DNA from 3 places in the Rahnella sp. ATs2 genome. Region 3 is predicted to be linked to each of the others. Evidence: predicted binding sites of a transcription regulator. Region 3 holds the regulator's gene; each other region holds the start of a gene.
What was found. The regulator LexA, encoded in region 3, represses DNA repair genes until DNA is damaged. The targets are predictions, from matches to a motif close to TNCTGTATGTACATACAGNA.

Region 1 (2,275 bases), on a different contig from region 3:
GTTATTTCATCGGGGCGAACGCCAGCTGTGAGGACAGCGGGGTGTTAGACAACGGTTGCAGCACTTCATATTTACCGTCAGTGACCACAACATTCGGTGGCTGATGGTGTTTCTCAAAGTACGCATATCCCGGTTGTAACTGGCTCCAGAAGCTGTAGTAGCTTGAGTTTTTGTGCGCCTTCATGTTGGCATCGGTCATTTTGAACGGATAAATGCTGATCTGCAGATTACGCTGCCCGAACTGGAATGCCGCCTGCACATAGGTAAAGATTTCGTCCATGTAGCCGTCGGTCATGGCGTAGCAACCGATAGACTTACAGTTTCCGTGGATCATCAGATACTTACCTGAATAGCCCTGCGAGATGTCGTAAGCATTGGGGAAACCGATGTTAATGGCGCGATAAAAGCGGCTGTCAGGTTTCAGGTGGTGAATATCCACGTTGTAGAAACCTTCCGGGCTTTTGAAATCACCTTCGCGACGTTTATTTCCCAAACCGCCGGAAAAATCGCAGATGCCGTAACTGCCGATCAGACGAAATTCGCCGTCGAGTTGGGCATACAATTCGAGTTTACGTTCTTGTTTGAAGATCTGGATATAAACCGGAGCGCCTAACAATTGCTTTTTAAGCGTCGCGTTGACCGGGACAGCATCGCTGGCCACGGCGTAATTTGCTGTAAATAAAGGCAAACTGAGGAGCATCGCAAGAAACAGCGCGATTCTGATCATTCTAAATCCTGCTTGGTAATAATGTCGATTATTGTGTCTACAGCGGAACTGCCTGTAAGACCGCCACTGATTTTCTTCTTATGTACTGCCTGTCTGAAACGATGCCATATTAATACTGATTAATTTTTTAGCAATCACCAAATAATGAATAATGAATTTCACAATCGGAAATTTATTACCTTGCCATGAATGGTGATTAATTAAGCGAAATTAACCAACATTTTCTGTGTTGGAAATCTCCGCACTCAACTGTATACTTATACAGTCATTGGGGGAGGGCTATGCGTAAAATCATTCATGTGGATATGGACTGCTTTTTCGCGGCCGTCGAGATGCGCGACGATCCTACCCTGCGCGATATTCCAATCGCTATCGGCGGCAGTCGTGACCGCCGTGGCGTCATCAGTACCGCCAATTATCCAGCCCGCAAATTTGGCGTACACAGTGCAATGCCTACCGGCATGGCTCTGAAACTTTGCCCGCATCTGAAAGTCATTCCCGGCAGAATGGACGCCTATAAAGAAGCGTCAAACCACATTCGTGAAATCTTCGCGCGTTATACGCCATTGATCGAACCGTTGTCACTCGACGAAGCTTATCTGGATGTTTCCGACGCCACCCAATGCAATGGTTCCGCCACACTTATCGCCGCTGAAATTCGCCAGGCCATTTTCGATGAAATCAATCTGACGGCTTCTGCGGGCATTGCGCCGATAAAATTTCTGGCAAAAATCGCCTCAGACCTGAATAAACCCAACGGCCAGTTTGTGATTACGCCCGATAAAGTGGACGCGTTTTTACAAGATTTGCCGCTGAGCAAAATCCCCGGCGTCGGCAAAGTCACCGCCCAGCGGTTGCAGGAGCAGGGGTTGATCACCTGCGGTGATGTACAGCGTTACGATCTGGTGAAACTGCTCAAACGCTTTGGCAAGTTTGGACGCGTGTTGTGGGAACGCTGTCAGGGGATTGATGAGCGTGAGATTTCCCCCGAGCGGTTGCGTAAATCCGTCGGTGTGGAACGTACGCTGGCCGAAGATATTCACAGCTGGGAAGAGTGCGTGGCGCTGATCGAACGTTTGTACCCCGAACTGCAAACGCGCTTAAGCCGCGTCAGTCCGGATCTGCGCATTGCGAGACAGGGTGTAAAACTCAAATTTCATGATTTCCAGCAGACCACGCAGGAGCACGTGTGGCCGGTGCTGAATAAAGAAGATTTACTGAAAGTCGCGCGTGATGCCTGGGAACAGCGGCGCGGCGGAAGGGGAGTCAGGCTGGTGGGGTTGCATGTGACGTTGCAAGATCCCCAAATCGAGCGGCAGCTTCTTCTTCCCTGGGAATGATCCCCGTCATCCTTCAAACTGTCTCTGCGTTGGCTGCCTTCGCAAACCCCGGTCACATACTTGTGTATGCTCCCGGGGATTTACTCAGTTGCCGCCTTAATACAGCCCGAATGATTTAGGGGATCGATCGAGTATTAACTGCGTTCAGGAATCGCTTTCAGCAGGGCCGTCAGCAGTTTCCAGTACAGCTCGACGCTGGCAATTTCAA
Region 2 (2,275 bases), on a different contig from region 3:
TGTCGGCACCACCGGCGCTATCCAGCCACACATCAATGTGGGTGACGTTCTGGTGACTACCGCCGCCGTTCGCCTTGATGGCGCAAGCCTGCATTTCGCCCCAATGGAATTCCCAGCGGTCGCCGATTTTGCCTGTACCACCGCGCTGGTTGCTGCGGCAGAATCCGCAGGCGCTGCCACGCACATTGGCGTGACCGCGTCTTCTGACACCTTCTATCCGGGTCAGGAACGTTATGACACCTTCTCCGGCCGCGTTGTCCGTCGCTTCAAAGAATCGATGAAAGAGTGGCAGGAAATGGGCGTCATGAACTATGAAATGGAGTCCGCCACCTTGCTGACCATGTGCGCCAGCCAGGGCCTGCGCGCCGGTATGGTTGCCGGTGTGATCGTGAACCGTACGCAGCAGGAAATCCCTGATGCGGAAACCATGAAGAAGACCGAAAGCCATGCGGTGAAGATTGTTGTAGAAGCGGCTCGCCGACTTATCTGATTTCCCGTCATCCTTTCTGCAACTCGAATGATTTAGGGAAAGGATCGGATTATAAAGAAACTACATCACATTGATGGGCTGCCACTGGCGGCCCATTTTTTTGTCCTGTTAAGCAGATCTGTTAAGGTCATGTTAGTAATGCGTCTGGAATAATTGATCAATTCCCGCTCCGTATCTCTGATAAAAAGGAACTGCATTTTTGACTGTTCATGATCTTCTCGATTACACCACCACCTTTATCCGCGCGCATCAGGTGTGGGCTGCGCCCATCGTCTTCTTTCTGGCTTTTGGTGAGTCTCTGGCCTTTTTGTCACTGCTCCTTCCTGCGACCTTTATCCTGCTGGGATTGGGCGCGCTGATTGGCGAAACCGGTATTCCTTTCTGGCCCATCTGGGCCGCCGCCGCTGCGGGTGCTTTCTTTGGTGACTGGCTTTCCTATTGGGTCGGCAACCATTTTCAGGACAGAGTGGGTAACTTCTGGCCTTTCTCACGTCATCCGCAAATGCTGGTGCGCGGTCATGCTTTCTTTGACAAGTGGGGCATGCCGGGCGCGTTTATCGGTCGTTTCTTTGGCCCGCTGCGTGCTGTTGTGCCGCTGGTCGCGGGGATTTGCGGTATGCCGCAAAAATATTTTCAGATTGCCAATGTGACGTCGGCGCTTATCTGGGCTTTCGGCATTCTGGCGCCTGGCGCTTTTGGCATTCAGTGGCTGAGCCGCTGGTTTTGAATCCTGCTCCCTGTGGCTGACCGCCGCAAGGGGGCAAGTACAGAGAAATTCCCTTTTGGAAGACGTCTCGCAAAGGCTCAATGCAACAGAAAATAGACTGGACATCCATACAGCCTGACATTACCTTGGCCGCAAGAGACTTCAAGAGGGAAATCGTGTGGATATCAGCATTCTGACTGCTCTGGCAGCGGCGTTAATTGGCTTACTGGTGGGGTGGCTTGTCGCCAGTTTGCGACAACAGCAACAGCAAACGGAGTACGAAACGCAGCGCCGTTTGCTGGAACAATCGCTGGAGCAGGTTAAAGCGGAAAATGATACGCACAAAAGCGAGCGGCTATCGGGCCAGCAGCAACTGCGTGAAGCTGAACTTGAGTTGAGAAAATTGCATAGCCTGCAGGCCGCCAGTCAGGAAAAGCTGCAACTGCTGGCGCACTGGCAAAACGAGTGTGAACAGCTTAATCAGGAACTGCGCGCACAGCGGGAAATTAACAGTGCGCAGGAGGCAGAATTGCGTGAGGTTTCCACCCGTCTGGATGAAACCCGCATGGCGGCTGAGGAGAAGCAGCGTCTGCTGATCAACAGCGAACAGCGTCTCAGCAGTCAGTTTGAGAATCTGGCGAACCGGATTTTCGAACAAAATGGCCGTCGCGCCGACGAACAGAATAAGCAAAGCCTCGACAAATTACTGCTGCCGTTGCGCGAGCAACTCGACGGTTTCCGCCGTCAGGTGCAGGACAGCTTCGGGCAGGAAGCCCGTGAACGGCATACGCTGGCCCACGAAATCCGCAATCTGCAACAGCTGAATGTCGAGATGGCGCGTGAAGCCGTCAACCTGACCAAAGCGCTGAAAGGTGACAACAAAACGCAGGGCAACTGGGGCGAAGTGGTGCTCAGCCGCGTGCTTGAGGCTTCCGGATTACGTGAAGGCTATGAATATCAGACGCAGGTCAGCGTGCAGGTAGACAGTAACAGCCGCATGCAGCCTGACGTGGTGGTGCGGTTACCGCAAAACAAAGACGTGGTGATTGACGCCAAAATGACGCTGGTCGCTTACGAGC
Region 3 (2,275 bases):
AAATCCGGATTGTTGCGGTGCAAATCCAGATAGTCGTGGAACAGCTTTACGGATTCCTGCTTCGGCGTGTAATACGAGAACACGCGCGGGCCTTCAGCAATGAAAACATGGCTTGGCAGCAGCGTTCCGTCGATTTCCAGCGGAATAAGGGGATCGGGCAGATTCTCTGCCAGACATTGCGCACGCAACGTCAGCAAGTCTGCTTTGGAGTTGTAAGGCAATACGTACAAAATCGGGCGCGTCGGGTCCAAATGCAACTCGGTAACCGGATCTGAAGGTATGACCTTGCTCTTTACCAGCAATGAGAGTGGTAAATTCAATAATGTGTAATAAAGTCTACGCCAACCTGACATAAAAACGTGAAGCCTCTTGTTAGCCATTTCGCCGCAAGGATACCAGAAAGATCCGTGGAGATCTGTGGTCATATAAAAGCTAAAATACGGCACACTTTTAAGGACAACCCTTCAAGGATCAGTACCCGAAATGGCGAACCAAGTCACTGGATTTACCCGAATTTATAAAGCGGCCGGATATTCCTGGAAAGGATTGAAAGCCGCATGGCAGAACGAAGCGGCTTTTCGCCAGGAAGCCAGCGTGGCTATCCCGTTAATTTTGTTATCTTTCTGGCTCGATGTCAGCACGGTTGAACGCATTTTACTTGTAAGCTCCGTGATGCTGGTCTGCGTCACCGAGTTGCTCAACAGTGCGGTGGAATGCGCGATTGACCGTATCGGCTCTGAGTTTCACGTGCTCTCAGGGCGGGCAAAAGATATCGGTTCTGCTGCCGTACTTCTGACCATCATATTGGCGATTTTTGTCTGGGTCAGTATCTTTTGGCCGCGATGGTTCTGATCTGGAATCTGTATTCCAGGAATCACCGTTATGCCCTGTTTTTATTCAATCTTAGGTTTTCATTGACCGTTTAGCTGTATATACTCACAGCAAGACTGTATAAACAACCAGGGGGCGGAATGAAAGCTTTAACGACCAGACAACAAGAGGTCTACGACCTTATTCGCGATCATATCTCCACCACCGGTATGCCACCGACTCGCGCAGAGATTGCATCGCGTCTGGGTTTCCGTTCTCCCAATGCGGCGGAAGAACACCTGAAAGCGCTGGCACGTAAAGGCGTTATCGAGATTGTCTCCGGTGCATCTCGTGGTATCCGTCTGCTGATGGAAGAAGAAGAAGGTTTACCGCTGATCGGCCGCGTTGCCGCCGGTGAACCGTTGCTGGCACAGCAACATATCGAAGGGCATTATCAGGTTGATCCAGCGATGTTCAAGCCGAGCGCCGATTTCCTGCTGCGCGTCAGCGGTATGTCGATGCGTGACATTGGTATCCTCGACGGCGATTTGCTGGCCGTGCATAAAACGCAGGATGTGCGTAACGGCCAGGTTGTCGTGGCGCGTATCGACGATGAAGTCACCGTGAAACGCCTGAAAAAGCAGGGCAGCGTGGTGCAGTTATTGCCTGAGAACAGCGAATTCCAGCCGATCGTGGTGGATTTGCGCGAACAGAATTTCAGTATTGAAGGGCTAGCCGTAGGCGTCATCCGTAACGGCAACTGGATCTGACCTTCGTACTTCGAGCTGCAGACGCGTTGGCTGCGTGCGTTCACCCGAATCACTGACTCATGTCAGCTCATCGGGATTCTCTTACTTGCCGCCTTCCTGCAACTCGAATTACTCGGTCAGAAATTGCTGAGTCAGCAATTGCCGGGTCAGAAATAGAAAACTAAAACTAATTGAATATGGATGGCGGCCGCCTCTGGCATCCATGTGAATTCAAAGAGAAATGCGTTTCTCTCATCATCGCCCCTTTCGGGGCGATGTCATTTTGGGCATAACCTGAACCTCCGGCATGAGATTCTCTATGCAACATCATTCCCTGCGACAATCATTTAAAAACACCTTTCTAAGCCCCGCAGATAAAGCACTCTGGACGCTGGCGTTACCGATGATTTTTTCCAATATCACGGTGCCTCTTCTTGGTCTGGTGGATACCGCAGTGATCGGTCATCTCGACAGTGCCGATTATCTCGGTGGTGTGGCGGTTGGTTCGATGGTCACGACTTTCCTCTTCATGATGCTGCTGTTTCTGCGCATGAGCACCACCGGCATGACCGCACAGGCGCTGGGCGCAAAAGACAATCAGTTGCTGGCACGTGCTTTTGTGCAGCCCTTTTTGCTGGCGGTGCTGGCCGGTGTCATCATCCTGTTATTTCGCCATCCGCTGATGGAGCTGGCGTTTCATGTTGTGGGTGGCAGTC

Region 1: dinB (DNA polymerase IV) is a predicted target of LexA. The motif match lies at 975-994, and genes of this name have one in related genera.
Region 2: rmuC (DNA recombination protein RmuC) is a predicted target of LexA. The motif match lies at 1,313-1,332, and genes of this name have one in related genera.

What each region holds. Positions count from the first base shown of each region.
Region 1 is NZ_JBLYPL010000002.1:253,041-255,315, reverse strand. It holds gene ACJY2G_RS02870 (class II glutamine amidotransferase) at 1-31, shown strand, start outside; gene dpaA (peptidoglycan meso-diaminopimelic acid protein amidase) at 2-727, opposite strand; gene dinB (DNA polymerase IV) at 1,009-2,067, shown strand; gene pepD (beta-Ala-His dipeptidase) at 2,202-2,275, opposite strand, start outside.
Region 2 is NZ_JBLYPL010000017.1:18,313-20,587, reverse strand. It holds gene udp (uridine phosphorylase) at 1-490, shown strand, start outside; gene ACJY2G_RS17955 (DedA family protein) at 690-1,217, shown strand; gene rmuC (DNA recombination protein RmuC) at 1,375-2,275, shown strand, end outside.
Region 3 is NZ_JBLYPL010000001.1:28,274-30,548, forward strand. It holds gene plsB (glycerol-3-phosphate 1-O-acyltransferase PlsB) at 1-353, opposite strand, end outside; gene ACJY2G_RS00110 (diacylglycerol kinase) at 484-852, shown strand; gene lexA (transcriptional repressor LexA) at 972-1,580, shown strand; gene dinF (MATE family efflux transporter DinF) at 1,879-2,275, shown strand, end outside.